Regions from separate parts of the Streptomyces sp. NBC_00727 genome, predicted to be linked through region 3. Evidence: riboswitches for the same ligand, from Rfam matches in the RefSeq annotation. Region 3 holds a riboswitch; each other region holds the start of a gene.

The links. Region 3 has a riboswitch for cyclic di-AMP ahead of OG242_RS02630 (transglycosylase SLT domain-containing protein). Riboswitches for the same ligand answer to the same signal wherever they lie in the genome.
Positions count from the first base shown of each region.
Region 1: another riboswitch for cyclic di-AMP. It lies ahead of OG242_RS16985 (M23 family metallopeptidase); the one in region 3 lies ahead of OG242_RS02630 (transglycosylase SLT domain-containing protein).
Region 2: another riboswitch for cyclic di-AMP. It lies ahead of OG242_RS19970 (NlpC/P60 family protein); the one in region 3 lies ahead of OG242_RS02630 (transglycosylase SLT domain-containing protein).

Region 1 is NZ_CP108981.1:3,794,716-3,804,723, reverse strand. Features, by position in the region: gene OG242_RS16995 (PrsW family intramembrane metalloprotease) at 1-787, shown strand, start outside; gene OG242_RS16990 (aldo/keto reductase) at 846-1,790, opposite strand; gene OG242_RS16985 (M23 family metallopeptidase) at 1,972-3,147, opposite strand; cyclic di-AMP (ydaO/yuaA leader) riboswitch at 3,159-3,312, opposite strand; gene OG242_RS16980 (PP2C family protein-serine/threonine phosphatase) at 3,524-4,687, opposite strand; tRNA gene OG242_RS16975 (tRNA-Met) at 4,862-4,935, opposite strand; gene OG242_RS16970 (hypothetical protein) at 5,196-5,543, shown strand; gene OG242_RS16965 (SHOCT domain-containing protein) at 5,656-6,063, shown strand; gene OG242_RS16960 (sigma-70 family RNA polymerase sigma factor) at 6,133-6,762, opposite strand; gene OG242_RS16955 (hypothetical protein) at 7,001-7,738, opposite strand; gene OG242_RS16950 (copper chaperone PCu(A)C) at 7,875-8,399, opposite strand; gene OG242_RS16945 (heavy metal translocating P-type ATPase) at 8,399-10,008, opposite strand, start outside.
Region 2 is NZ_CP108981.1:4,389,569-4,399,576, forward strand. Features, by position in the region: gene OG242_RS19960 (NlpC/P60 family protein) at 1-951, opposite strand, end outside; gene OG242_RS19965 (hypothetical protein) at 1,262-1,615, shown strand; gene OG242_RS19970 (NlpC/P60 family protein) at 1,662-2,840, opposite strand; cyclic di-AMP (ydaO/yuaA leader) riboswitch at 2,839-2,989, opposite strand; gene pcrA (DNA helicase PcrA) at 3,150-5,588, shown strand; gene OG242_RS19980 (peptidoglycan DD-metalloendopeptidase family protein) at 5,646-7,175, opposite strand; gene OG242_RS19985 (esterase/lipase family protein) at 7,376-8,224, opposite strand; gene OG242_RS19990 (cobalamin B12-binding domain-containing protein) at 8,597-9,010, shown strand; gene OG242_RS19995 (DUF5691 domain-containing protein) at 9,188-10,008, opposite strand, start outside.
Region 3 is NZ_CP108981.1:592,911-602,918, forward strand. Features, by position in the region: gene OG242_RS02620 (SpoIIE family protein phosphatase) at 1-2,195, opposite strand, end outside; gene OG242_RS02625 (antitoxin) at 2,370-2,558, opposite strand; gene OG242_RS02630 (transglycosylase SLT domain-containing protein) at 2,744-3,616, opposite strand; cyclic di-AMP (ydaO/yuaA leader) riboswitch at 3,620-3,804, opposite strand; gene OG242_RS02635 (2,3-dihydro-2,3-dihydroxybenzoate dehydrogenase) at 4,292-5,128, shown strand; gene OG242_RS02640 ((2,3-dihydroxybenzoyl)adenylate synthase) at 5,188-6,855, shown strand; gene OG242_RS02645 (isochorismatase family protein) at 6,888-7,520, shown strand; gene OG242_RS02650 (HelD family protein) at 7,687-9,897, shown strand.

The DNA of each region.
Region 1 (10,008 bases), 3.2 Mb from region 3:
GGTCCTCGCGATGGGCATGCACGCCCTGTGGAACGGCTCGGCCACCTTCACCCGGTACGGGTTCTACATCGTCTACGGGGCGTTCATGGTCCCCGTCTTCGGCCTGATCACGTGGCTCCTGATCCGGGCGCGCCGGCAGGAGCTGCGCTCCCTGGCCGTCGAGCTCCCCGCGTACGCCGGGGCCGGCTGGCTCTCCCCCGCCGAACCCCTCGCCCTCGCCTCGATGCGGGCCCGCGCCCTCGCCCGGAACGCGGCGCGCCAGCGGTACGCGGCGGCGGCCGGCGCGTACGGCCAGCCGCACCGGGCGACCCCGTACGGCCACGCCCACGCCCCGGCCCACGCGAAGCACCCCAAGGAGGCCAAGGAGCACGGCAGGGCCGCGGCCCGTACGGTCGCCGAGTACGAGGCGTTCGCGACGTCCCTCGCCTTCCTGCGCCGGCAGGCCCGCCGGGGCACGGCCGATCCCGACTTCGCCGCCCGCGAGCTGGAGCTGCTGCACCACCTGTGGCAGCGCCGGGACGTCGCGGGCCCCGCCCTGGCGTACGCGGCTCGCGCCACGCACCGCCGGCCCCCGGGCTTCCCGCCGCCCTGGCCGCATCACGCGTACGGACCCCACGCCCACAGCGCCGCCCCCGCCCCGTACCCGTACGGCGCCCCGTCCCCGTACACAGCGCAGCCGTACGGCCAACAGCCCGTACCGCCGTACACCGCACCGCCCTACACCCCGCAGCCGTACGCCGCACCGCCCTGTGCCGGCCCGCCGTACAGCGGCAGCCCGCCGGCCTGATCCGCGACCGACGGGCCGCTGCCCCGACCAGGAGGAGGCCTAAGCCGGGTCAACGCGCCTACGCGGACGCTTCGGTGAGTGTCGACAGTTCGTCGTCCGTCAGGCGGAGGTCGGCGAGCGCCAGCAGGGCGGGGAGCTGTCCGACCGTGCGGGCGGAGGCGATCGGCGCGGCGACCGTCGGCCGGGAGGCGAGCCAGGCCAGGGCCACCGTCGCGATCTCGGCGTCCCGCTCCCGCGCCACCGTGTCGAGCGCGGCGAGCACCCGCTGCCCGCGCTCCGACTCCAGGTGGCCGGCCGCGCTCCCGGCGCGGGCGCTGTCCACGGCCGCACCCGGGCGGTACTTGCCGGTGAGGAAGCCGGCGGCCAGCGCGAAGTACGGGACGGCCGCGAGCCCGGCGCGTGCGGCGGTGTCCTGGAGCCCGCCCTCGTAGGTGTCGCGGGAGACCAGGTTGTAGTGCGGCTGGAGCGCCACATAGCGGGCCAGTCCCTCGCGCTCGGAGAACTCCACCGAGGCGCGCAGGCGCTCAGGGCTGATGTTGGAGGCGGCGATCTCCCGGACCTTGCCCTCCCGCACCAGCTGGTCCAGGGCGGTGATGATCTCCTCGACGGGGACGGTCTCGTCGTCGAAGTGCGTGTAGTAGAGGTCGATGTAGTCGGTGTTCAGCCGGCGCAGCGACTCCTCGGCGGCCGACTTGATCGTGGGCGCCGACAGCCCCTTGTATCCGGGGAGCGCGCCGGCCTTGGTGGCCACCACGACGTCGGACCGGTTGCCGCGCGCCGCGAGCCACTTGCCGATGACCGTCTCCGACTCGCCGCCCTCGTTACCGGGAACCCAGTGCGAGTAGGCGTCGGCGGTGTCGACGAAGTTGCCGCCGGCCGCCGCGTACGCGTCGAGGACGGCGAAGGACTGGTCCTCGTCCGCGGTCCAGCCGAAGACGTTTCCACCGAGGCAGAGCGGGAAGACCTGCAGGCCGGACGGGCCGAGAGTGCGCAGTGAAGTCATAAGGGGGACAACGGTTTCCGGCCACCCCACTATTCCGTGCCACCTACATCCAGCCAGCCGCGGACCTACGGACCGGCAGCCCTGACGTCGGGGGGTGTGCGTCAGGGCTGCCGGGGTTCGGAAGGGCGCGGACCGGGAACGGCGCGGGCCGTCCCGGACTCGCGGGAGGCAACGCCGAGGGTCAGACGGTCAGACCGCGGGCGCGCAGCCAGGCCATCGGGTCGATGCCGCTGCCGTCCGGGGTGTGGACCTCCAGGTGGAGGTGCGGGCCGGTGACGTTGCCGGTCGCGCCGACACGGCCGATGGTGTCGCCGGTGGTGACCTTCTGGCCGACGGTGACACCGATCGATGACTGGTGGCAGAACCACAGTTCGGTGCCGTCCTCGAGCTCCAGCACCGTGCGGTAGCCGTACGAACCGGACCAGCCGGCCGACTTGATGGTGCCGGTGTGGATGGCCTTGATCGGGGTACCGGTCGGCGCCGCGAAGTCGAGGCCCGTGTGATAGCCGGAGGACCACATCGAACCGGCCTCGCCGAACGTCGAGGTGATCGTGTACGAGGAGGTGGGGATGGCGTAGCTGGCGGCGAGCTTGGCCAGGCGCAACGCCTCGGCCTTCCTCTTCGCCTCCTCCTCCGCCTTCTTCTTCGCGGCGGCGGCCTTGGCCTCGGCCTCGTCCTGCTGCTTCTTCGCCTCGGCGGCGGCCTTCTCGGCCGCGGCCTTCTCCTCGGCCGCCCTGGCCTCGGCGTCGGCGGCGCCCTGCTGCTGCTCGGCCTGCTGGAGGATGCGGGCGCGCAGCGCCTCGCCGGCGTCCGTGGTGCCCTGCTCGGCCTCGGCGGTGGTGATGCCGGCGGTGGTCAGCGGGGCGGCAGCGGTCGCGGTGACCCGGGCCTCGGCCTCGGTCTTGGTCTCGCCGGAGAACAACGCACCTACGCCCGGAAGGGAGTTGGCGTCGGGGAGATTGTCCGCGATGGAATCGGGAAGAGAGATGGAGACCGGCGGTTTGCTCTGCGCGGTGGCCATGCCGCCCGCACCGACGGCCGCGATGACACCGACGCCGAGGACGGTGGAGCTACGGGCCAGACCATTGCGCTGCTTGGCGACACGGTGCTTGCCGCGGACGGGACGGACGGACTCCTCGGTGGGGTTCCATTCCTCCCAGGTCCGCTCGGAGTCGGCATCGTCGGCGCGGAAACCGCTGCCGGGACCGGCGCCGGTGCCGTAGCCGTTGCCCCCATCGGTCGCGTAGTCGATCCCCTGTTCCGGGATGTACGCGGTAGCGGGGCCGTTCGCGAAGTCGGCGCCGTACTCGGGCACGAACCGGGAGGGTGATTCGGGGGCAGGCTTGTTGGACGCCACGCGGGCGCACTCCTTTCCTTCCTTCTCGCCTACCGGGTTAGCTGACGGGTTCGGAGCAGGAAGGTCTCCTACGGGTCCCTCCGCCTCTCGTGAAGACAGAGATGCCCGATTCACCCCATGTAGGTGGTTCCCCGGTTCCCTTGCGGAATTCGGCGCTCGCGCACGGTGCCGCCACTGACGGCGGCTGTGACAACCGCGCTGCGTTATCGAACGTTAATAGACAGACGGGTCCGATTCCAAGCTGTTCCCACTGATCGTTCCCCTCCTCGGCCCGGACTTTATGGGACACAACCGGGTGGAATCGGGCGAGTTGAACGAGGTCCGGCCACTACGCGTTTTCTGACGTTGCGTCAAATGTTATGCGGAGCGGCGCCTGTCAGTCACGCAGGGTTGTACCCCGCTTGATGATCTTCACCGTCCTGCGCCGGTCGGGCTGCCCCTTCGCCGGCCGCGCCACCGCGAGCAGCGCCATGTCGTCGGTCGACTCGCCCCCCGTATGCAGCCGTACGTCGTCGGTCAGCGCGGACAACAACTCCTCGGGCCCCGGAAAGAGGCGCCCGCGCAGCCGCCCAGCCGGGTCGTAGAAGACGCCGTCGGCATCACGTGCCTCGGACAGGCCGTCCGTGTAGAACAGCAGCGTCCCGCCGGCCGGCAGCTCCCACCCGTCCGAGCGGTCCGGCCGCACCCCCAGGCCCATGCCGAGCGGCAGCGCGGGCTCCGAAGGCGTCAGGGCCTCCACCGCCCCGTCCCCGTGCAGCAGCAGCGGGTCGGGGTGGCCGCGGTTCACGATCCGTACCGCCTGTCCGCCCGGCGGGATCTCCGCCAGCACGGCGGTGACGAACTCCTCGAACGCGTCGAACCCGCCGCCCCGGGTCGACTCACGCGCCAGCGCCCGCTCCAGCCGCTGCGCCACGCCCTCCAGCGTCGTCTCCTGCTCGGCCGCCTCCCGGAACGCCCCGATCACCACCGCCACGGCCCCGACCGCCTCCAGCCCCTTCCCGCGCACGTCCCCGAGCACGAGCCGCACCCCGTACGGGGTGTCCGCCGCCGCGAACAGGTCACCCCCGACGAACTCGTCCGCCTGCGCCGCCTCGTACCGCGCGGCCACCTGGAGTCCGCCGATCCGCTCGGGCGGCTCCGGCAGCACCGCACGCATGGCGGTCTCGGCGATGATCCGGGCGGACGCCAGCTGCTCGTTGCCGCGCCGCACGACCCGGTTGATCACGCACGCCTGGAAGGCGACCGTGACCACGGTGAGCATCTCGACGAACGAGACCACCTTGACCAGATCCCCGCTGTAGAGCCGGATTCCGGCGACGGCGAGCACAGCGACGATCCCTATCCGGACCGTGGTGCCGAGGCCGAAGAACGGCGCGGCGATCAGCGGAGCGGCCGCGAACATCGGGACGGCCGTGAAGGGCGGCGGCGTGAAGAGGTCGAACGCCACCCCGATGACGATCATCGCCACCGGCAGCACCCGGACGAACCGGCGGCTCCGCACGCCGCCACGCCCGCGCCACCGACGCTCCCACTTCCCCACCTGCGGTCTCCTGCCCGGTGCAGCCACGGCCGCGGACGGTACCGCGCACCTCCCCCAGCCTCGCCGCCGCCCGGCCGACGGGCGACTCCTCGGCCGCCGATGGGGCTAAACACGTATACGCCGACAACGCATCAGGCCCGGCACGCTGCTTGCGTGCCGGGCCTGATCCTTCAGTAGCGGGGACAGGATTTGAACCTGCGACCTCTGGGTTATGAGCCCAGCGAGCTACCGAGCTGCTCCACCCCGCGTCGGTAAACACAACTCTACGGCATGTTCGGAGCTCTCGTGACCACCCGCCTCGCACGCCCCACGCACACGGGTCCTCACCGAACGTCAAAGTGCCGAAAACGAGAAGGTGTTGCAAGGAACATGTGTTCTGTCGCAAGGTATCTGCTGCACCCCCCGGCTCGGTGGGCTGCCCGTGTGAGCAGCTCCGACCGCGCATGCCGGCGCGCACGGAGAGCCGCTCCCGGTCTCTGATCGCAGCCTGTCTGGAGGGCTCTCGACCATGACCGCACCGCTCGCCTCCGATCGCACCCCCGCTCCCTCTGCCACCCCGCCGTCACCCGTACGCGCCGCCGCCACGGGCGGCCTCATCGGCGGCGTGCTGGGCGCGGTGATGAGCGCGGCGGTGAACTACCTGGCGATCGGCCTCCCGGGCAGCGAGTCGGTCAACGCGGCCAACCACGCGATATCGGGCCTGATCAGCGGGTTCCTCGCCGGCTTCATCGGCATCATGGTGAACAGCAGGAAGGCGGCCGCCGCCACCGCGCCGGACGCGGAAGCAGGCACGAGGACGGCGTCCGACGAGGACACCGGCAAGGCTCCGGTCACCGCATCCGGGCCGGAGAAGTAGCCGCCGCGCCCCCTCCTGACCAGAACCCGGATCCTCTCAACGGGCGCATGCGCCCATATGGCGATATGACTGAGTTCGGACTCAGCCATGTCGACGGCGCCGGGAGTGGACGATGGACGACTATCCCCTGCTCAACCTGTTCTGGACGATGCTCTGGTTCTTCCTCTGGATCATGTGGCTCTTCCTTCTCTTCCGGGTCATCATGGACGTCTTCCGCAGCCACGACCTCGGCGGCTGGGCGAAGGCCGGCTGGCTGGTCCTCGCGCTGGTCCTGCCCTACCTGGGCGTACTGATCTACGTGATCGCCCGCGGCAAGTCCATGGGCAGGCGCGACGTCCAGGAGGCGAAGGAACGCGACGCCGCCTTCAAGGCGTACATCAGGGATGCGGCGGGCACGGAAGGCGGCGGCGGTCACAGGGGCGGCCACGTCGACGACCTCTCCAAGCTCGCCGACCTCAAGGACAAGGGCGCGATCACGGAGGACGAGTACCAGCGCGCGAAGTCGAAGCTCCTGGTCTGACGCCCCCTCCCCCGGGCAGCGCCCGTGGTGCCGGGGCCGGACCGAGCAGGGCCGGCCCCGGCACACGCGTCAGACGGCCGGTGCGATCGCCCCCGGTTCACCGCCCTCCAGTTGTGCCGCCAGGGCGGTGCGTGCGCGGGCCACCCGGGAGCGGACCGTGCCGACCGGACAACCCGTCACTCGGGCGGCCTCGGCGTAGGAAAGCCCGAGCAACTGCGTGAGGACGAACGCCTGCCGGCGGTCGTGGGGAAGCGCTGCCAGGAGTCCTTGGAGAGCGATCCCGTCCTCGAAGCCGGGCAGTCCGGTCGGCTGGGCGCGCTCGACGGTCATGCGCCAGTCGTCGGTGTCGGCGAGCAGCGGGCGCGCCGCGGCCCGGCGGAAGTCGTCCACGACGGCACGGCGGGCGATGGTCAGGAGCCAGGTCCGGGCCGAGGAGCGGCCCTCGAAGCGGTGCAGCGTGCGCAGCGCTCGCAGAAACGTGTCCTGTGCGAGGTCCTCCGCCGACTGCGGGTCGGCGGAGAGGTGGGCGACGTACCGCACGACGTCACGGTGCAGGCACCGGATGAAGGCGTCGGCGGCCGCACGGTCCCCGCCGCGGGCCGCCAGCGCCCAGGCGGTCGCGATGGCGTCCTCGGCCGTTCTGTCGCGCGGGGCGGAGGCGCGCTGCGGTGCGCGCGGGATGGGCAGGGTGGTGTTCATCGCCAGGGATGTCCTTCACGGATCGGTCCGGCGCCGGGCGTCCGGTCGGTGCGCGCACGCCGCGGCTGCGGCATGGGGCAGCGCCGACGGGACGGTCCGGGTTCCGGTGAACGGGGCACCCGGGCCCTTCGGGGCCGGGTGTGCCGGAGGACTTCCGCCTCGTGCGGGTACGGCCGGGCACCGGTCGGCGACCGGTTACGAGCCCGCTTCTACGTCCTCCGGAATGCCTGCCGCGTCCTCACGACGCGGCGGCCACCCCGGGCGGCCCCCGCCGGTCCCGTGCCCGTGCGCACCGCAGCCCCGGCGTCGGCCGGTCGCTCAGGCCCCGGCGGGGTCGCAGACGGCGGCGGGGAGCGGGCAGCGGTGCTGTGCACAGGGGCCGCAGCGGAGCCAGCAGCCGGCCGGCGAAGGCGCGCAGGACCTGGAAGGCGGCGCGCTCACCCCGGGCCAGCCAGATTCCGCAGACCAGCGCGGCCAGAACGTGCGCGGCCAGCATCCCGGTCGATGACATTCCGCCCAAGTGGTGGCCCGCGTGCGCCATGGGACCCGAGCTCATCGCTCCCACGGCGGAGGCATGCCCCGTGCCCACCACGTGATCCATACCGGCCATGTGGTGCACGCCTGCCATCGCGTCGCCCATGGGCGCGTGCCGCATGCCCGCCATGTGGTCCATGCCGCCCATGGCCGCGGCCGGCGTCCCGCCGGTGCCCGCTGTGCCCAGCGCGGACTGCGCGGACGCGAAGGCGTTGTGCAGCACGCCCTGGGTCAGGACGGCCAGAGCGGTGACGACCCAGGGACCGCGCTCGCGTGCGGCGAACCACCAGCCGGGGACCGCGAGCGCGAGGAAGCCCGTGGCCAGTACCCAGAAGGGGAGCGGCGCCTCGGACATCAGGACGTGTCCGGTGGCCGCAAGAGTGACGGAGACGACGGCGAACATCGCCGCCCTCACCACGCGTCCGACCGGTCCGGCCTCCATGGCGCCTCATCCTCCCATCGCGGGGCGCCGCACGACATGGGAAGGTGTCCGGCTTGCCGCCCATGCCCGACAAGTCACCGCTGGAGTGCGGTGTCGGCATATGCCGTGCGCGTGGGACGTGGTGCGGGACATGGCGCTACGGGCGGGGAGGGCGGTTCTTCTCGGCGCCTGGCCGCACCACGACCGCGTTGACCCGCAAGGGCTTCCCGTGGGCGAAATGGAGGGTGAACGACACCACTTCACCGGGCCGCCACGGAGTCCTCGGCCGCACGGTCACGTCGTTCCCGTGCGGGTTCATGGCGAGCCCGGCCCGTGCCGGGACGAGGATGGAGTCGACGGGCTGCCGGTAGGCGCCGTTGGACGACGTCATCCGGTGTCCGCTCAGTCCGGGCGGCTCGGTGGTGTCGGGCGAGGTGACGCGCACGAGCCGGTCGGCGGACCCCCCGTCGTTGGTGAGGGTGAAGAACGCGGCCGTCTCCGGTGTGGAGCCGAACGACTGGTAGACGTACGCCCGCGCGACGCCCACGTGCGGAGGGCTGCCGGCGCGCCCACTCGCCGTCCAGGCACCGAGGCCCCCGAGCGCGAGACCGCAGGCGAGAACGGGAACGCCGGCGGCGGTGAGCGACGTGCGCAGGCGCGAGTCGGGGGTGGGAGGAGTCATCAGAAGGCCGCCCGCGAGGTGGGGCGCCGGCGCGCGGCGGCCGGCGCCGGCTGCCAGCGGCGCAGGCGGAGGCTTCCGAGAACGACGAGGACGGAGCTCAGCGACATCGCGGCGGCGGCGAGCATCGGGTTGAGCAGGCCGACCATGGCGAGCGGAATGGTGACGACGTTGTAGCCGAAGGCCCACAGCAGGTTGCCCCGGATGGTGGTGAGGGTGGCGCGGGCCAGGCGCACGGCGTCCGCCAGGGCCTCGATGTCGTCGCGGACGAGGGTGACGTCGGCGGCGCCGATCGCGACGTCCGTGCCGGTGCCCATGGCGATGCCCAGGTCGGCTTCCGCGAGCGCCGCGGCGTCGTTGATCCCGTCCCCGACGACGGCGACCCGCTTGCCCCGCGCGCGCAGTGAACGGACGAGTTCCGCCTTGCCCTCGGGGGTGCGGCGGGAGTGGATCTCGTCGATGCCGAGCGCGTCGGCCACGGCTCTCGCGGGTTCCTCCCGGTCCCCGGTGGTGAGGACGGGGCGCACGCCGAGTCGGCGCAGCCGGTCCACGGCGTGGTAGCTGCCGGGGCGCACGACGTCGCCGAGCGCGAGGACGGCCTCGGGCTCCCCGTCGACGCGGACCAGGACCGGGGTGTGGGCGGCTTCCAGCGCGGCGGCGAGGGCCGCGTCCAGCTCCGCGGGCAGGTCTCCCCCGGGCGCACCGACCTCCACGCGCTGCCCGTCCACCTGTCCGCGTACACCGTTTCCGGGCAGCGCGGCGAAGTCGCGGAGCGCTGCGGGCCGTACGGCTCCTCCGGGCAGCGTGCGCTCGGCGTGGCGGACGACGGCACGGCCGAGTGGGTGCTCGGAGCCGGTCTCGACGTTGGCCGCGAGCCGCAACGCCTCGTGCGCGCCGATGCCTTCGGGGCGTGCGGTGAGGGCGGCGACGGTGAGATGGCCGGAGGTGAGGGTGCCCGTCTTGTCGAGCACGACGGTGTCGATCCGCCGGAGCGCTTCGAGGGCCTGGGGGCCTTTGATCAGGATGCCGAGCCGGCTGCCCCGGCCGGTGGCCGCCATGAGCGCGGTGGGGGTCGCGAGACCGAGCGCGCAGGGGCAGGCGACCACCAGGACGGATACGCATGCGGTGACGGCGGGCTGCGGGTCCGCACCCGCTCCGAGCCAGAAGCCGAGCACCGTGACCGCGAGAGCGAGCACCACGGGTACGAAGACCCCGGCCACGGTGTCCGCGATCCGCTGGGCACGGGCCTTCCCGGCCTGTGCCTCGGTGACGAGAGCCGTGATGCGGGCGAGTTGGGTGTCCGCGCCGACCGCCGTCGCGCGGACGAGCAGAAGTCCGCCGGCGTTGACCGAGCCTCCCGTGACGGCAGTACCGGGCGAGACCTCCACAGGCCGCGTCTCACCGGTCACGAGGGACAGGTCGACGGCGGACGTGCCGTCCACCACCTCGCCATCGGTCGCGACACGTTCCCCCGGCCTCACGAGGAAGACCTGCCCAGCGACGAGGCGCGTGGCCGGAATGATCCGCTCGGTTTCCCCGTCCCGCACCGTCACCTCCTTAACGCCGAGTCGGGCGAGAGCGCGCAGGGCCGCCGAGGTTCCGCGTCGCGCGC
Region 2 (10,008 bases), 3.8 Mb from region 3:
CCCGATGTACAGGCCGACATGGCTGACGCCCGAGTAGAAGAACACCAGGTCGCCCGGAGCCAGTTGGGACCGGGGCACCCGCTGGCCCGCGTTGATCTGGGTGTACGTGGTCCGGGGGAGGGAGACGCCCGCGGAGCGCCAGGCGGCCTGCGTGAGGCCGGAGCAGTCGAAGGAGTCGGGCCCGGTGGCGCCCCAGACGTACGGCTTGCCCAGCGCGCCGTACGCGAAGGCGACGGCCTGGGCGGCGCGCGGGTTCGGCGCGGCGACGGTGGAGCGCGGGGCGCCGCGGTCGGCGTGACCGGCCCCGCGCCCGTCCTCGGAGGCGTCGTAGGCGGCGCGCTCGGCCGGGGTGAGGCGGGCGAGCAGGCGGCGGGCCTCGGTGAGCTTGGTCCGGACGGTCGCCCGGTGCTCCTTCAGGGCGGCCTGCCGGGCGGCCAGCTCGGTGAGCTTCCCGGACGCCTCGGCGCGTACCTGGGCGATCTCCGCGACCTGGCGCCGCACCGCGCGCACCTCGGTGGCCCGGCGCTCACCGGCCTGCTCCGCGTAGGTGGCGCGGCGCAGGTACTGGTCGGGGTCGGAGGAGAGCGCCAGCTGCACGGACGGGTCGAGCCCGCCGGAACGGTACTGCGCGGCGGCGTACGAGCCGAGCACGTCGCGGGCGGCGTTGAGGCGCTCGGTCCTGCGGGCGGCCTCGTCGCGCAGGGCGTCGACCGACTTGGCGGCGGCAGCCGCCTCGGTCTTCGCGCCGTTGTACTTCTCGCCGGCGGCCTCCGCCTCCCGGTACAGCCGGTCCACCTGGGCCTTGACCTGCGCGGCGGTCGGCGCGGGGTCGGCGTGCGCGGCTCCCGGCAGCACGGCGGCGGTCGCGGCCCCGGCGAAGGCGAGGGTCGCCGCGGTGCGGGCCGCGGAGCCGGTGGTGAGGCGCTGCCTGGGTTTGCGATGCGCTGCCACGAGGGCGGGCGTCCTTCCGTGCGACTGCCCGGCGGGGTCTACCGGCGGGCTCCTTCGGTGGTCCGGAGAGGACGGCGCCTGGGCCGGCCACCGGGAAGGGACGCTAATCCGAGGTCACGGAAAGGTGTCGTTATGGCGGTTATTGCCCGCTCTTGGCGTGGCATTGTCACTGAACGACCGCGTGTGAGGCGTGAGTGACAGGAAAAATTGCCGCACATACCGGCAAAGAGTGCATTCATCATTCAAGCGGCCCGTAGGGGGCCACCCTGCCCACGAGGGGCCGGAACCCCCGGGGCTAGGGTGCGGAACCATGCGCGTACTCATCGATTTCGTCGTCGCCCTGCACATCATCGGCATCGCCGCCCTGCTCGGCGGCTTCCTCGGCCAGATGAAGGCGATGAAGGCCGGCACCGCCCGGTTCGTCCCCGGCATGCTGCACGGCGCGCTGACCATGCTGGTCACCGGAGTCGCCCTCGTGGGACTCGACCAGGCCGACGACCACCCCGTGAACAACGTAAAGATCGGGATCAAGCTGCTGATCCTGGTCGTCATCCTCGGGCTCGTCTACGTCAAGCGGGACGAGGAGAAGGTCGAGAAGGGCCTCTTCGCGGCGGTCGGCGCCCTGACCATGGCGAACATCTTCATCGCCACGCTCTGGACCTGAGCGGCGGCACGGCGGCCGGCCCGCGCGCGGGCCGGCCTCTTCCCGGTCAGGCCGGGCGCACACTCCCGTAGATCGGCATGTAGTAGATCGACTCCTCGCGCACATTCGCCCCGGGCTTCGGCGCGTGGATCATCATCCCGTCGCCCTTGTAGATCCCGACGTGGCTGATGTCGTCGTAGAAGAACACCAGGTCACCGGGTTGCAGGTCGTCCGTGGCGATCCGCGTCCCGACGTTCACCTGGTCCCAGGTGGTACGCGGGATGTCGACGCCCGCCGCCTTCCAGGCCGCCTGCGTCAGCCCCGAGCAGTCGTACGAGGCGGGGCCGGTCGCCCCCCAGACGTACGGCTTGCCGATCTGGGCGCGGGCGAACGCGAGGACCTTCTCCGCCTTCGTCGAGGCGCTGCTGCCGGAGCCCGAACCCGAACCCGAGCCCGTGCCCGAGTCCGAGCCGGAGCCCGCCCCCGTCTCCGTGCCGCTGCCGCCCGCGTCCTTGGCCTTGCGCGCGGCCTCCTTCTTGGCGGCGGCCTGCTTCTTCGCCAGCTCCTCCGCCTTGCGCTTGGCCTCCGCCTCCTTCTTGCGCTCCAGCTCCGCCAGCCGTGCCTTCTCCTCGGCGGTCAGCTTCGACAGCAGCGTCCGGGCCTCGGTCAGCTTCGTCTGGACGTTCTGCTTGCTGGTGCGCAGCGCGGTCTGCGACTCGGTGAGCGTCTCCAGGCTCTTCACGGCCTCGGTCCGCTGCTTCGACGCCTTCGCCTGCTGCGTACGGAACTCGGTGACCGCCTGCTGCTGGCGCTCGGCCATCCGGTCCATGAGGTGGGTCTGGTCGAAGAACGACTGCGGGTCGTCGGCCAGGAAGAAGGTCGCGGTCGGCGCGAGGGTGCCGTCGCGGTACTGGGCGGCGGCGTAGTTGCCCAGCGTCCTGCGGGCGTCGTTCAGCTTCGCGGTGCGCTTGGCCACGTCGTCCAGCAGCGTGTCGACCTCGGTCTTCTGCTCGGCCGTGGCCTCCTTGGCCTGGTTGTACTTCTGGGTCGCGGTGCCCGCCTGCCGGTAGAGGTCGTCGACCCTCTTCTGGACTTCCTCGATGCTTGGCTTGGGCGCGGGCGCGGCCATCGCGCTCTGCGAGGACAGCAGGGTCACCGAGGCCAGCGCGGCCGAGGTGAGCCCGACGGCGGGGGCGGTGGCGCGCACCCGGGTGCGCGGTTTGCGATGCGACGCCAAGGCCGGCATCTCCTTCCGTGGACCGCCTACCGGGTTAGCTGTCGGGTTCGGGCGGAACGGAAGGCTGCCCTACGGTCCAGTGGGGGCGGACCGATTCACCCCGGTGATGCGTGTGGGTCCCCGGTTCCGGGCGGGCCCGGATTCGGCGTGGAGGCACGTTCGGCGTGGGTCGCCTTGGGGGTACGGGCCGTCCGAACGAGCACGCTAGCCAACTCATGGGGCCGCTGTGAAGGTTGGTGTTCGATATGCCCGATACATTTTCGTGACCTTTTCGGAGCGGGACTCGCTGTCAGTGGAGAGCTTTAGACTCGGACAGCGATGAGCAGCCTCTTTGACGACAGTTTCCTGGCCGGCCTCCAGCACGAGGAGGAAGGGCCCCCGCCGCCCCCCGAGGACTCCGCACCCGAAGCGGTGCCGGAGGACCTTTTCGCGGGGGTGTTCGACGGGCCCCCGCCGCCCCGCGACGCGTACTACCGCGATGGTGCGCACCGACCGGTCATCGACCCCGAGGCGCTGCTCGACGGGCTGAACACCGAGCAGCGCGCCGCCGTCGTGCACGCCGGGTCGCCCCTGCTCATCGTCGCCGGCGCCGGCTCCGGCAAGACCCGGGTGCTCACCCACCGCATCGCCCACCTGCTGGCCGAGCGGGGCGTGCACCCCGGCCAGATCCTGGCGATCACCTTCACCAACAAGGCCGCCGGCGAGATGAAGGAGCGCGTCGAGCAGCTGGTCGGGCCCCGGGCCAACGCCATGTGGGTCATGACCTTCCACAGCGCCTGCGTCCGCATCCTGCGCCGCGAGTCGAAGAAGCTCGGCTTCACGTCCTCGTTCTCGATCTACGACGCGGCCGACTCCAAGCGGCTCATGGCCCTGGTCTGCCGCGACCTGGAGCTGGACCCCAAGCGCTACCCGCCGAAGTCCTTCACCGCCAAGGTCTCCAACCTCAAGAACGAGCTCATCGACGAGGAGACCTTCGCCGGCCAGGCTTCCGACGGCTTCGAGAAGACCCTGGCCCAGGCGTACGCGATGTACCAGGCCCGGCTGCGCGAGGCCAACGCGCTGGACTTCGACGACATCATCATGACGACGGTCCACCTGCTCCAGGCCTTCCCGGACGTCGCCGAGCACTACCGCCGCCGCTTCCGCCACGTCCTGGTCGACGAGTACCAGGACACCAACCACGCCCAGTACACCCTCGTACGGGAGCTGGTCGGCCCGGCCGGCCCCGAGGACGCGCCCGCCGAGCTGTGCGTGGTGGGTGACGCGGACCAGTCGATCTACGCCTTCCGGGGCGCGACCATCCGCAACATCCTCCAGTTCGAGGAGGACTACCCGGACGCGACGACGATCCTGCTGGAGCAGAACTACCGCTCCACCCAGACGATCCTGTCCGCCGCCAACGCGGTCATCGAGCGCAACGAGAGCCGGCGTCCCAAGAACCTCTGGACCAACGCCGGCACCGGCGCCCGCATCACGGGCTACGTCGCGGACACCGAGCACGACGAGGCCCAGTTCGTCGCCGAGGAGATCGACCGCCTCACCGACGCGGGCGACGCCAAGGCCGGCGACGTCGCCGTCTTCTACCGGACGAACGCGCAGTCCCGTGTCTTCGAGGAGATCTTCATCCGCGTCGGCCTGCCGTACAAGGTCGTCGGCGGCGTCCGCTTCTACGAGCGCAAGGAGGTCCGGGACGTCCTGGCCTACCTGCGGGTCCTCGCCAACCCGGAGGACACCGTCCCGCTCCGCCGCATCCTCAACGTCCCCAAACGCGGCATCGGCGACCGCGCCGAGGCGATGATCGACGCGCTCTCCCTGCGCGAGAAGATCACCTTCCCGCAGGCGCTGCGCCGCGTCGACGAGGCGTACGGCATGGCCGCCCGCTCCGCCAACGCCGTGAAGCGGTTCAACACGCTGATGGAGGAGCTTCGCACGATCGTCGAGTCCGGCGCGGGCCCCGCCGTGGTCCTGGAAGCGGTTCTGGAGCGTACGGGCTATCTCGCCGAGCTCCAGGCGTCCACCGACCCGCAGGACGAGACCCGCGTCGAGAACCTCCAGGAGCTCGCCGCCGTCGCCCTCGAGTTCGAGCAGGACCGGGGCGAGGAGGAGGGCGCGGGCACGCTCGCGGAGTTCCTGGAGAAGGTCGCGCTCGTCGCGGACTCCGACCAGATCCCCGACGAGGACACGGACGGCTCCGGCGTCATCACGCTCATGACCCTGCACACCGCGAAGGGCCTCGAATTCCCGGTCGTCTTCCTGACCGGCATGGAGGACGGCGTCTTCCCGCACATGCGGGCGCTCGGTCAGGTCAAGGAGCTGGAGGAGGAGCGCCGCCTCGCGTACGTCGGCATCACCCGCGCCCGCGAGCGCCTCTATCTGACCCGGGCCGCCATGCGCAGCGCCTGGGGCCAGCCCTCGTACAACCCGCCGTCGCGGTTCCTGGAGGAGATCCCGGACCAGCACCTGGACTGGAAGCGCAAGGGCCCGATGGCCGCCCCGGCGGGCCCCACCTCGGGGATCACCTCGTCGCTCTCCGCCTCCCGCGCCCGCTCCGGCCCCTCCGGCTTCGCGACCCGGCGCACCTCCGACAAGCCGACGATCACACTGGTCGCGGGCGACCGGGTCACGCACGACCAGTTCGGCCTCGGCACGGTGACGGCGGTCGAGGGCGTCGGCGACCAGGCGAAGGCCACGGTCGACTTCGGCGACGACCGCCCGAAGAAGCTGCTCCTTCGGTACGCGCCGGTGCAGAAGCTCTGAGAAACGAGCGGCGGCCGGAGCCCCCGAGGCCCCGGCCGCCGTAGTCGTTCGCGCTGCTCAGGTCGGGTCGACCCCGTGGCTGCGCAGCCACGGCAGCGGGTTGATCGCCGCGCCGCCGCCGGGCCGCACCTCGAAGTGCATGTGCGGACCGGTCGAGTTCCCGGAGTTTCCCGAGTACGCGATGACGTCGCCGGCCTTGACCTGGCCCGAGCGGATACGGGTGCTGCTGAGGTGGCAGTACCAGGTCTCCGTGCCGTCGGCCATGGTCACGATCGCCATGTTGCCGTAGGCGCTGTTGTACTGCGTGCGGACCGTGCCGTCGGTCGCGGCCATCACCGGGGTGCCGTACTGGACCGGGAAGTCGATGCCCGTGTGCACGGACATCCAGTTGACGCCCGCCTGGCCGAAGTACGCGCTCAGCCCGTGCTGCTTGACCGGCAGCACGAACTTGGGGCGCAGGGCCTCCTTGCGGGCGGCCTCCTGGTCGCGCTTCTTCTTCTCGGCCGCCTGCCGCGCCTTCAGGTCGATGCGTTCCTGGGTACGGCTCGCGCGGTCCGCGAAGTTCTCCGCGTCGGCGCTGAGGTTGGCGAGCTGGGTGTCCAGCGCGTTGTTGGCCGCGACCGGCTTGACCGTGCCGGGGTCGGCGGCGGCCATGGTGGTGGCCGCGTCCTTCTGCGTCTCGTCCCCGCCCATGCCGCTCACGGAGGCGGCGGCGATCCCCGCCACGCTCATCACGCAGGCGGACGGAACGGCGACGGTGAGGAGTGCGGAGCGCTTCGCGGGGGTACGCCTGCGGCTGCGGCCCCCGGCGCGGACGGCGGGCCGGGCGGCGTCGCGGCGGGCCCCGGCCGGGGCGGGATCGGAGTGCTCGGTGTCCACGGCGTCGGGCTCGGCGTCCGGCTCGGGATGACCGCCGGCCTCGTCACCGCTCTCAGCGGCGGTGCGGTAGGGCTCGTACGGGTCGTGGTCGTAGGAGCCGGCGTGGTCGTACGCCCCGTAGCTCTCGTACGGCTCCGCCGGTGCCGGCTGTTCGGCTTCGTTCGAGGCGGCCGGGCTTTGCACATTTTGCTCTTCGTGCCCGGGCGTGGCGCCGGTGTTCCAGGCGGTGGCGTCGTACACGCCGGTGTCGTACGAGGCCGTGTCCTCGGACGGCCACGCGGTCGCGGCGGTCCAGGTGGTGGTGTCCCACTGGCCGGAGGTGTCCGGCGCGCCGCCCTGGGACGGGATGCCGGGGGCGTAGCCCTCCGTCGGCAGCCAGGTCGTGGTGGTGTCGTACTGCGGCGTTCCGTCGTACTGGGTCACGTCGTACTGCGGGTGCTGCTGCGCCTGGTCGGCGTAGGCCGGGTAGCCGTCGTAGTGGCCGGCCGCGAGGGTCTGGTGCGCGCCCGTGTCCCACTGGGTGGAGTCGTACGAGCCGCTGTAGTCGGCCTGTCCGCCGGTGTACGGGAGGCCGTAGCCGCCGCTGGTGTCGTACGAGGCGTCGTAGGCGCCGGGAAGGGAGCCGAAGAGCGGGTCACTGTCGAAGCTGCCCGTGGGGTGGCCGTCGTATCCGGCATACCCGGCGGCGTGGGGGTGCTGGTCGTTCACCAACTTCTCTCTCGCCTCGGCAGCAGGACCCGTCCGGGGCGTGGGGGCCCCGGGGCTAAGCAGTGGCCGCGACTGTACCCGGCGGTATCCGCCGTCGACAATCTTCGACGGCGCCGCCGGGCTCGGGAATCCGGGCAATCGGCCGTCTTTCGGCGGAGCCCGCACAGACCCTTGGCTCTATGTTCGAAATCTGTTCGGATTTAGGCGGCGGATGCGGGACCGGTGGCTCCGGAGGCCCCCTGGGCCGGGTCCGCCGCGTCCAGCGCCTGGCGTACGGCGGCCGCCACCGCCGGGTGCACCGGCAGCGCGAGATGCCCGATGCCGGTGACGCGTACGTTGACCGCGTCGAGGTCCGGGTGGTCGACGCAGGCCGCCTCGGCGGGGACGATCACCCGGTCGAGTTCGCTCCAGAAGCTGACGAACCGGGTACGGCAGCCGGGCGCGGGCAGCCGCAGCTCCTCGATGGGGGCCGACCCCTCGCGCATCTGGCGCACGATGGGCAGCGCTCCGGCCAGCGGGGCGACGGACGTGCCGGCGTGCGGTGTGCCCAGCGTGACCAGGGTGCGGACCCGGTGGTCACCGGCCAGTCGCTGCACGTAGTAGCGGGCGATGAGCCCGCCGAGGCTGTGCCCCACGATGTCGACCCGGCGGTGTCCCGTGCGGACGCAGATCTCCTCGATGTGCCGGTCCAGCAGCTCGGCGGCCGTACGGATGTCGCTGGTCAGCGGGGAGTAGTTGAGCGACTCCAGATGGCGCCAGCCGTGCCGGGCCAGCGAACGGCGCAGCAGGACGAAGACCGAGCGGTTGTCGATGAAACCGTGCAGAAAGACGACGGGCGGCCGGTCGGTGCCGTCGGCGGACGGGATGTCCGTGCGGACGCCCTCGGCGGCCGGGGCGCACCGGGCGGCCGGGGCCCGGTCCGGGCGCCGTTCACCGGTGATCCCGGTCGGATACAGCAGGGCGTGCCCGGCGAGCACCACGAGTTCCAGTGCGGTCGCTCTGAGCAGTGCGGTCGGCGGGGAGGGGAACGGCAGGCTGGGGGTCTTCATGGTCGGCCTCCTGCTCCGGTGTCCCGGGGGCTCCGGTCCGCCCGGGCGGGGCGCCGCGTCGCAGGTCCCTGCGGACCGGCGGGGCGCCGCGTCGCAGGTCCCTGCGGACGGTGTCCGTGTCGGACGGAGGCCCGTACCACCGTGCCGTGCGGCTGACTGCGCGGTGGTACGGCGACCCGATGCGGCTCCCCGGGCGCCCGGTCCCACACGGCGAAGCCGCCGCGGGCCCTGGGACCAGTGCCCGTGAACGATGTCCCATGTGTGATTTCCCCCTCCCGGCTCACCGCGAAACTGCGGGTTGCGGGATGCTGTGGATAACGTTCGTTCACATCCCCGGCCCTTCAGGCACGGGAGACGCAGGTGGAGGCAGAGATGGGTGTGACCGGTCCGATCCGTGTAGTGGTGGCCAAACCGGGCCTCGACGGCCACGACCGCGGGGCGAAGGTGATCGCGCGGGCGCTGCGCGACGCCGGCATGGAGGTCATCTACACGGGGCTGCACCAGACGCCCGAGCAGATCGTCGACACCGCGATCCAGGAGGACGCCGACGCGATCGGCCTCTCGATCCTCTCCGGCGCGCACAACACGCTCTTCGCCAAGGTCATCGAGCTCCTGAAGGAGCGCGAGGCGGAGGACATCAAGGTCTTCGGCGGCGGCATCATCCCGGAGGCGGACATCGCCCCCCTGAAGGAACAGGGTGTCGCGGAGATCTTCACCCCCGGAGCGACGACGACGGCGATCGTCGACTGGGTCAACGCGAACGTCCGCACCCCGGCCGAGGCGTAGCCGGGCCGGGAGCCCGGGGGCCCGGAGCCCGAGGGCCGGGGCGTTTGCCGGCGCAGTACGTGCCGCAGGGCTGTCCGTGCCGGGCCCGCGCCCGGGCGGCCGGTGCGGGAGCGGCCGGGGGCGCCGCCCCGGGCCCGGCCGGGCAGGCCGGGGCGGCCGGGGCGGCCCGCGGGGGCCTCAGCGCCCCGGGGGCCCGGACAGCTCGCTGTCCATCGTGGCGCGTAGGCGCAACGTGGAGACCAGGCGCTGGAAGGCCTCCGACCAGTAGCCGTTCGCGCCGGGGGAGGCGTCCGCCGGTTCGGCCGGGGTCGTCGTCAGGACCTCCAGGCGGTTCGCCTCCGACGGGTCGAGGCAGCGTTCGGCCAGGCCCATGACGCCGCTGAAGCTCCACGGGTAGCTGCCCGCGTCCCTGGCTATGTCGAGGGCGTCCACCACGGCCCGCCCGAGCGGCCGCGCCCACGGGACCGGGCACACCCCCAGCAGCTGGAACGCCTCCGACAAGCCGTGCGCGGCGACGAAGTCGCCCACCCAGGCCGCCCGTTCCGCCGGGGGCAGCACCGCCAGGAGCTTCGCCCGCTCGGCGAGCGAGGCCGTGCCGGGGCCGTTCGACGGGGGCGTCGACGGCGGGCCGAGCAGCGCCCGCGCCCATGCGGCATCCCGCTGCCGCACCGCGGCCCGGCACCAGGCCGCGTGCAGCTCCTCGCCCCAGCCGTCCGCCACCGGCAACGCCACGATCTCCTCCGCGCCGCGCCCGCCGAACCGCGCCGGCCAGACGGTGAGCGGCGACGCCTCCACCAACTGGCCCAGCCACCACGAGCGTTCGCCCCGGCCGGACGGCGGGAGCGCCACCACCCCGTCCCGCTGCATCCCCTCGTCGCACTCGTGCGGGGCCTCCACCGCGACGAACGGCGCGTCGCCGGTGAGCCCGGGGCTCACGCAGGACAGCGCACGGTCCGCCATCCGGCGGGCGAGCGCCGAACCGGGCAGCGCGGACAGCA
Region 3 (10,008 bases):
CCGTCGGGCCGGCGCAGGACGGGCTGGGGATGCCCGGCGCGCACGGCGTGCGTGCGGCCGGTGGCGGGGTCCGTCACGATGTAGCAGCAGCTCGCGAACTGGCCGGTGTCGAGGTCGATGAGCAGGCGGTTGGTACCGCTCATGACCTCCTGCGGGTCGTGGCCGCTGAGCGCGAAGGCCCGTACGGCACTGCGGAGCTGGCCCATGGTCGCGGCGGCGGCCACGCCGTGGCCCTGTACGTCCCCGATGACGAGGGCGAGCCGGCCGTGGGTCTCGATCACGTCGTACCAGTCGCCGCCGACGTCCATGCCCTGGGTGCCGGCGAGGTAGCGGCCCTGGGTGTCGATGCCGTGGACGGCGGGCAGCCGGTGCGGCAGCAGGGCGTCCTGGAGGCCGCGGGCCAGGGCGGCCTCGGTGTCGTAGCGCTGGGCCCGCTGGAGCGCCTGGGCGATGAGGCCGGCCAGGGCGGTGAGGACCGTACGCTCCTCCGGGCTGAAGCCGCGCGGCCGGTCGAAGCCGAGGATGCAGGAGCCGACGAGCCGCCCGGAGGCGATCAGCGGCAGGAAGGCGCGGGCGCCGACGTCCGCGTCCATGGGGATGCCGGGGTAGGCGGCCGCCAGACGCTGCATGGACTCGAAGAAGATGGGGCGCCCGGTGGTGAGGGTCTCCACGCCCGGGATGCGGGCGTCCAGGCCTACGGCGTCGAACCGGTCGAGGAAGCCCTGCGGGAAGCCGGTCTCCCACTCCAGGTAGAGGTGGCCCTCCTTGAGCAGGTAGATCGCCAGCTGCCGGCCGCCGAACGCGGGCAGCAGTTCCTCGGTGACCACGCGGGAGACCTGGCGGGCGGTGACGGCCTCGGTGAGCGCGATGGCGAGGGCGACCGGGCGGTAGAGGGCGGCGGACCGGTCGGCCGGGGAGCCGAGTCCCAGGCCGGGCGAGACGACGGAGCCCGGGGTGTAGGCGGGCTCGTCGGTGTGGGTGAGGACGGCGGTCAGCCCGTCGTGCCCGGGGTACAGGGAGACGGAGAGCCAGGGCGGCGGGTCGCGCCGGGCGAGGAAGTGCACCGGGGCGTCGGAGATCATCGCGGCCCGGTAGTGGTCCTCGTACGCGGGGTTCGCGAACCAGGGCAGCGCCTCCCAGAAGACCCGCCCGACCAGTTCCGCGCGGGCCCGGCCGAGCATCTCCTCGGCCAGCGGGTTGACGTAGGTGATCCGGCCGAAGCGGTCGAGCGAGAAGATGCCGCGCGGCAGCCGGTCGGCGGCCTCGGCGACGACCGGGCCGATGCCCAGGTCCACCAGGAAGCCGGTGAGGTGTCCGCCCGGGCCGGCGTCGTCGTCCCGGCGCCCGGAGACCTCCAGCAGGTGGGAGCGGCCGTCCGGGCCGCGCAGGCGCATCCGGCGTACGACGGGGCCGTGGGAGTCCGCCGCCTGCCGGGCCAGCGCCCAGAGGCCGTAGACGTCCTCGGGCGCCAGTCTGGCCGCCAGGGCCCCGATGGTGCCGGGGAAGCCGCCGGTGCCGGTGCCGAGGATCGCGTCGAGGTCCGCGTCCGCCTGGACGGTGCCGGTGCCGAGGTCCCAGTCGAAGCGGCCGATGCGCACCGGCGGCGAGGTCTCGGCGGGCAGCTGGACGGGCAGCGGTTCCCCGTCCCACTCCGGCCGGGTGCCGGAGTCCGCCAGGGCGGCCAGTTCGGTGCCGAGGCTCCGGGCGATGCGCTGGAGCCGGTCCCGGTCGGCGGCGGACACCGGTTCGTCCCCGGTCGCGGCGCGCAGGACGACGAGGACGCCGACCGGCTCGTGACCCCGCAGGACCGGCACGTACAGGGACCCGAAGGGGAACGGCAGGCCGGCCATGAGCTGCGGGAAGCGGCGCATGGCGTCCTCGGCGTCGGCGAGGTAGACGGGGCTGCCGGTGCGGAACGCCTCGGCGATCGGGAACGGCCGGTTCACGTGCATCCGCCACCAGGGGCGGAACAGCGGTCCGGGAAGCCCGGCGAGGACGGCCAGGCGGAGCAGGCCGGGGGTGCCGGAGGGCAGATAGATCCCGCCGGCCAGGCCGCCGACTGCGTCGATGGCGCTCACGACTGATTGCGCGAGCACCAGGGACAGATCGTCCGGTGCCCGTCCGTCGTCCGGTCTCCCGGGAAGGCCGTCGCCCGGACCGAGCGGCACCCGCCCGGCCGCACCGTGCCAGGTCACACAGCCAGGATGCTCCCGCCCGGCCGGTACGCGCACGTCGGAGAGGGGCCGGGTCCGCGCCTTCCTTCCGCCGGTTCGCGGCCGGGGGCCGGGTGTGTCCGGCCTTCCCACGCGGCGGAGCGGTGGCCGCCACGGGTGTGGCGGCCACCGCTCCTTCACGGTCCGTGCAGGCTCCTACCGGCCCTCGTCGGGCGGGCGGCGGTCACCGAGCTGGTCGTTGATCTTCTGCTGGGCCGAGTCGACCTGGCCGCCGTACTTGCCGCCGGTCTTCTTGTCGACGAAGTCCCCGCCCTTCTCGACGCCCTGCCGGGCCTGATCGGGGTGCCCCTTGATCATGCCCTTGATCTTGTCGAGCATGCTCATGACTGACCTCCTAGAGACGCTGACCGTTCCAGCATCCACGCCCGGCCCGCCCGACGCATTCCGGGGCGGGACCCCACGACGTCGAACACCATGTATTTACCGGCACACGCAGAGGGGCGGAGGAAGCGCATTCGCTTCCTCCGCCCCTCCTCACGGCTCCGCCCCGAGCACGGGGCCGGGTGGGATCAGTAGGCGCCGAACACGTTGTCCATGGAGCCGTACGTGGCGGCGGCGTAGTTGCACGCGGCCGTGATGTTGGCGACCGGGTCGTAGATGTCCGTCGACGTACCGGCCACGTGGTAGGCGTCGAAGGTGGGCTGGATCACCTGGAGCAGACCCTTGGAGGGCGTGCCGTTGACGGCGTTGATGTCCCAGTCGTTGATGGCGAACTGGTTGCCCGAGGACTCACGCATGATGTTGCGGTAGATGCCGTCGTAGCTGCCGGGGATGCCGTGCTCGGCCATGACGGCCAGGGATTCCTTGATCCAGCCGTCGAGGTCGTCGGTGTACGCGACCGTCTGGGCCTCGGCGGGCGCGGCGGCGGTCTTCTCGGCGACGGGGACGACCGTGCGCTCGGAGCGGTCGGCGCGGTCGGCGCTCTCCGTCCGGGGCGCGGTGTCGCCGTTCTTCTCGGCGGTCTCCGCCTTGAATTCGCTCTTCTCCGCGGCCTTCGGGGCGGCGGCCTCGGACTTGGCTCCGATGGTGAGCTTGAGGCCCGGGTGAATGAGGTCGGGGTTGCTGCCGACAACACCGCGGTTGTCCTTGTACAGCCGCTCCCAGCCACCGCTGAGGGAATGTCCCTGCGCGATCTTGTAAAGCGAATCGCCGGAGACCACGGAATACGTGGTGGGCGTGGCCTTGCGCACGGCAATTTCCTTGCCGGCGACGGAAGTCGGGGCCGCGGCCCTTTCGGCGACGACGGACTTGGCGGGGGCGGCGGAGGCCGATCCGGCAGTGATCAGGGGGAGCGCGAGAACGGCTCCGCCCGCGCTCACGGCGATGAAACCGCGGGTCAGGGACGCGGACTTGGCACGACGGTGCTTACCCGTGATGGGCATGGCGTATTTCCTCTCCGTCGCCTACGAGGTGAGCTGTCGGGTTCGGACTGGAGATGTCCGGTCGCGCATGGCGACTTCACCCCTAGCCGCTCCGGATTCCGGACCGGCGGCAAACCTGGGTCCCCCGCTCCTGCCGTACGTGGGTGGTCGGGTTCCCGGACGGCGGCAGGATTCGGCGTTCCATCCGGATTGATGACGGGACCGTAAGCGAGAAACGACGGCCGGAACAAGCCCAGAATTGCTGATCACAATTGTTTTGCAAGATCAATCAAAGGAAATGCTCATGATCGCTCTCGGCAGGGGGAGTCAAATTTCTTGGCACGCCTGGGAACCGCGAGATCGGATTACGCGTCAGAAACGGCGAACGTGACGCTGCCCACTGCGACCGAAGTGGGGCATTAGTCCGTTTCGATGGCCTTGGGCAGCATCAAACCCTCCCCAAGTGCCCACTGTTGACCTTTGGCCCATAAAGTGACAAAAGGGGCACAGGAGCCATGCGGAAGGCCGGAAATCCGCCTTCCGGCCCCCTCGCCCACACGATCAACATATGGTTAGGCTTACCTAAGTGTGTCGGGATGTCGGCGGCGGCACCGGGGCACGCCCCTGCCCTGAAACGACGTCGATCGTCCGGCACGGCCCCGTTCACCCCTCATCGGCAAATGGAGACCCCAGGCCATGGCGCCGCATTCCACGCATGACTCCGGCCGTTCCGCCCCCTCCGACGACCTGGAACTCACCGGCCGCCTGGCCCTCGTGACAGGAGCCGGACGCGGCATAGGTGAGGCGGTCGTCCGCGTCCTGGTCGCACGCGGCTGCCGGGTCCTGGCGACCGACGCGGCCCCCGAAGGCGTGGACGCCCTGGCCCGGGAGTACGGCCGGAGCGTCGTCGCACGGAGGCTGGACGTGACGGGCGCGGCGGCCGTCGAAGCCCTCGTGGCCGAGGCCGAGGAGACGCTCGGCGCCCTCGACATCGCGGTCAACGTCGCCGGGATACTGCGGTGTTCACCGGTCGCCGAGCTGACCGACGAGGACTGGGCGGCCACGTTCGCCGTCAACACCGACGGGGTGTTCCACGTATCGCGGGCCGTTTCACGCCGGATGGCCGCGCGCGGTGCGGGCAGCATCGTCACCGTGGCGTCCAACGCCGCCGGCATCCCCCGTACGACCATGGCGGCGTACGCCGCGTCCAAGGCGGCCGCCGTCATGTTCACCAAGTGCCTCGGCCTGGAGCTGGCGCCCCTCGGCGTCCGGTGCAACACGGTCTCGCCGGGTTCCACCCTCACCGACATGCAGCGCGGCATGTGGCCGGCCGGCGAGGCGCGCGACGACGGGCCCGCCGCGCAGCGCGTCATCGCCGGGGACCTGGCGAGCTACCGCACGGGCATACCGCTGGGCAGGATCGCCGAGCCGTCCGACATCGCCGAGGCGGTCGCCTTCCTGGTGTCCGACCGGGCCCGCCACATCACCCTGCACGACCTGTACGTCGACGGCGGCGCCACCCTGCGCGCCTGACCCGTCCGCCCGGCGCCCCCGAAAGCGGCTCGCAGCCCTCCCCACTGGAGACCTCAACGATGACTGCCTCACCGTACGAAGACGCCCCGACCTGGCCCGCCGAGTTCGCCGCCCGCTACCGGGCGGCCGGTCACTGGCGCGGCGAGACGTTCACCGGCATGCTGCGCGAACGGGCCGAGGCCCACGGCGACCGGGTCGCGATCGTCGACCCGGCCCCCGAGCGCCGCGCCTGGACGTACCGCGAACTCGACGAGCGCGCGGCCCGGCTGGCGGCCGGCTTCCGGGCGCGCGGGATTGCGAAGGGCGACCGGGTCGTCGTCCAGCTGCCCAACGCCGCCGAGTTCGCCGAGGTCGTCTTCGCCCTCTTCCGCATCGGCGCGCTGCCCGTCTACGCGCTGCCCGCGCACCGGGAGACGGAGATCGCCTACTTCTGCTCCTTCGCGGAGGCCGTCGCCTATGTGATCCCGGACCGGCACGCCGGATTCGACCACCGGACCCTGGCCGCGGCGGTGAAGGAGCAGGCGCCCACCCTGAAGCACGTGTTCGTCGTCGGCGACCCGGGTGAGCACACCGCCCTGTCCGACGTGCCGTGCGAGGAGACGGGCGAGCCGGACGACGAGCCCGAGCCGCACGACCTGGCCTTCCTCCAGCTGTCCGGCGGCACCACCGGGGTGCCCAAGCTCATCCCCCGTACACACGACGACTACATCTACTCGCTGCGCGGCTCCAACGAGATCTGCGGCGTCGACGCGGACACCCGATTCCTGGTGGTCCTGCCCGCGGCGCACAACTTCCCGATGAGCTCGCCCGGCTGGCTCGGCACGCTGTACGCCGGCGGCACGGTCGTCCTGTGCCCGCGCCCCGACCCGGCGACCGCCTTTCCGGTCATCGAGCGCGAGCGGGTCACGATGACGGGCATGGTGCCGCCGCTCGCCCTGCTGTGGACCGACGCGGCCCCGGCGGCGGAGCAGGACCTGTCGAGCCTGGAGCTGGTCCTGGTCGGCGGCGCCAAGTACAGCGAGACGGCGGCCCGCCGGCTGGAGCCCGCGCTCGGCTGCCGGCTGATGCAGGTCTTCGGCATGGCCGAGGGTTTGGTCAACTACACACGGCTCGACGACGACCAGGAGACCGTGGTCACCACCCAGGGCCGGCCGATCTCCGAGGACGACGAGATCCGCGTCGTGGACGATGCCGGACTGGACGTCCCCGAGGGGCACTTCGGGCATCTGCTGACCCGGGGCCCGTACACCATCCGCGGCTACTGGCGCGCCCCCGACCACAACAGGTCGGCGTTCACCGAGGACGGCTTCTACCGTACGGGCGACATCGTGCGCCGCACCCCCAGCGGCCATCTCGTCGTCGAGGGCCGGGCGAAGGACCAGATCAACCGGGGTGGCGAGAAGGTCGCGCCGGAGGAGATCGAGAACATCATCCTCGCCCACCCGTCCGTGCACGACGTCTCGGTGGTCGGGGTGGCCGACGCGTACCTCGGTGAACGCACCCTGGCGTACGTGATCCTGCGCGAGGGCGCCGAAGTGCTCGGGGCGCTCGCCGTGAAACGGCATGTGCGCGAGCGCGGGATCGCCGCGTACAAGGTGCCCGATCTCGTCGAGTTCGTCGACGTCTTCCCGCAGACGGGGATCGGCAAGGTCAGCAAGAAGGGCCTGCGCACCGAATCCGGGCCATCGGCTGCCGACGCCCCGTCAGCCCCCGTCACACAGCACTGAATCCGCCCCGAGCGGCACCGAAAGGCTCCCCCATGCCACTCCCCGCCATCGCCCCCTACCCCCTGCCCTGCGCGGACGAGCTCCCGGCGAACCGGGTCGGCTGGACCGTCGACCCGGCCCGCGCCGTGCTGCTCGTCCACGACCTGCAGAACCACTTCCTGCGCGCGTACCGCCCCGGCGAGCAGCCGCTGACCGGCATGCTCGCGAACACCGCCCGCATCATCGAGGCGAGCCGGCGCGCCGGGATCCCGGTGGTGCACTCGGCGCAGCGCGGCGGCCAGAGCGCCGAGGAGCGCGGCCTCCAGCTCGACTTCTGGGGGCCGGGGGTGGCGGACGACCCGGTGGCCCTGGCGGCGCCGGAGGCGGTGGCGCCCGCACCGGGCGACACGGCGCTCACCAAGTGGAAGTACAGCGCCTTCGTCCGCACCGAGCTGGAGTCCCTGATCCGCGACGACGGCCGCGACCAGCTGGTGATCACCGGGGTGTACGCGCACATCGGGGTGCTGATGAGCGCCGCCGACGCGTGGATGCGCGACATCCAGGCGTTCGTGGTGGCGGACGCGGTCGCGGACTTCTCGCGCGAGGACCACGACATGGCGCTGCGCTGGGCGGCGGGCCGCTGCGCGGTCGTGACGACGACGGATGTGCTTCTGAAGGAGATCTGAGCCCCGCACGGCAAAGAGAAATCCCCGGGCCGCAATTGCGGCCCGGGGATTTTCCCAGGTATATTGAGTGGTTCTGTGCGCCCACAGAAAAGGCCCCTCACCGGGGGCCAACAAGAATCACCATATCCGTCAGGGAGCTGTTTTGTCAACTCGGGAAAGCGCCGAATTGCAGAAGGAACAGGAATACATCGACCGGCTCCACCACCGTGTCGACGTGCTGCGTGGTGACGCCGCCGAGCAGGTCCAGGACGCCCTGACGCCGGTCGGCACCGGCCAGCAGGCCCGGCTCGAACGCGATGTCCTGGTCGCCGAGCGCTCCGGTCTGCTCGCCGCTCTGAACGCGGTGGACGGCTCGCTCTGTTTCGGCCGTATCGATCTCTCGGACGGCGTCGCACACCATATCGGCCGTATCGGAATCCGCGAGGACGACACCGAACACACGCCTTTGCTGATCGACTGGCGCGCCCCGGTCGCCCGTCCCTTCTATCTCGCCACCCATCACACCCCGATGGGTCTGCGCAGGCGCCGCCACCTCACGACCGAGGGCCGCACGGTCACCGAGCTGCACGACGAGATCCTCGACATCGAGGACCGGGAGCGCACCGGCTTCGAGGACCCCAGCGGCGACTCCGTCCTGCTGGCCGCCGTGAAATCCGCGCGCACCGGGCGCATGGCCGACATCGTGCGGACCATCCAGGCGGAGCAGGACCGCATCATCCGCGCGCCGCACCGCGGTGTCCTCGTCGTCGAGGGCGGCCCCGGCACCGGGAAGACGGCGGTCGCCCTGCACCGGGCGGCGTTCCTGCTGTACGAGCAGCGGGAGCTGCTGGCCAAGCGCGCGGTCCTGATCGTGGGCCCCAACCCGGCCTTCCTCAGCTACATCGGCGAGGTGCTGCCGGCGCTCGGTGAGACCGGTGTCCTGCTCGCCACGCAGGCCGAGCTCTTCCCCGGCGTCCACGCGCGCTCCGCGGACACGCCCCGGGCCGCCGCGGTGAAGGGCGGCGCGGCCATGGCCGAGGCGCTGGAGCTCGCGGTGCGCGACCGGCAGCTGCTGCCCGAACCGGGCGCCCCGCTGATCGTCCCGCACGACGACGGCGACCTGATCCTGGACTGGGAGATCGCCTACGAGGCCCGGCAGGCGGCCCGCGACACCCGGCTGCCCCACAACCTGGCCCGGCCGCACTTCGCGTTCCGGATCATCGACGCGCTGACCGCCCAGCTCACCGAGCGCATCGGCGCCGACCCGTACGGCGGTCCCAATTTCCTGGGGCCGGACGACATCGCCCAGCTCGGCAAGGCCGTCGCGGTCAGCCAGGAGGTGCACGCGGCGATCGACGAGCTGTGGCCGCCGCTCACCCCGCAGGGCTTCCTGGCCGGCTACCTGGCCGAGCCGGTCCATCTGCCGGAGGCGGACGCCGAGGACATTCGGCGCGCGCCCGGTGAGGACACCTGGACGCCGGCCGACGTGCCGCTGCTGGACGAGGCGGCCGAGCTGCTCGGCGTCGACGACAGCGCCGAGCGGGTCCGGGCCGAGGCGGAGCGCCAGGAGCGGATCGCGTACGCGCAGGGTGTGCTCGAACTGTCCAGGGGTTCGGAGTCCTTCGAGTTCGAGGACGAGGAGTCGGAGCTGCTCGCCGCGCACGACATCATCGACGCGGAGCGGATGGCGGAGCGCCAGGAGGAGGCCGACCACCGCAGCGCGGCCGAGCGGGCCGCCGCCGACCGGACGTGGGCGTTCGGGCACATCATCGTGGACGAGGCGCAGGAGTTGTCGCCGATGGCGTGGCGGCTGCTGATGCGTCGGTCGCCGACCCGGTCGATGACCCTGGTGGGCGACCCGGCGCAGACCTCGGAGGAGGCGGGGGTCGGCTCGTGGCAGGAGATCCTGGAGCCGTACGTGGGTGACCGGTACGAGCATGTGCGGCTCGGGGTCAACTACCGTACGCCGGCCGAGGTGATGGAGGTCGCCGCGAAGGTGCTGCGGGCCGAGGACCCGTCGTTCGAGCCGCCGGGGTCGGTGCGGTCCACGGGCGAGGTCCCGTGGGTCCGGGACACCGGGGCGGACCTGGCCGGCGCGGTGGCGCGGGCGGTGGCCGAGCTGACGCCTGCCGAGGGGCGCCTCGCGGTGATCGCGCCGCACGAGCTGCACGAGGAGATCGCCGCCCCTCTGGACGGGGTCACGCCCGGCGCCGAGCCGGATCTGACCCGCACGGTGGTGCTGCTCGGGCCCCGGCAGGCCAAGGGCCTCGAATTCGACCACGTCCTGGTGGTGGAGCCCGGCCGGTTCGGGACGAGTGACCTGTACGTGGCGCTGACCCGCGCCACGCAGCGGCTGGGGATCCTGCACCGGGAGGCTCTTCCGGCGTCCCTGCGCTGATGGGCGCACCCGGATCAACCGGGTGCGCGGGCCGGGCTGTTGCACGGGAGGGCAGCCCGGCCGGACGGACGGATTCCGGGGAGCCTTGACACCCCGGACCGGCAGGAGGAG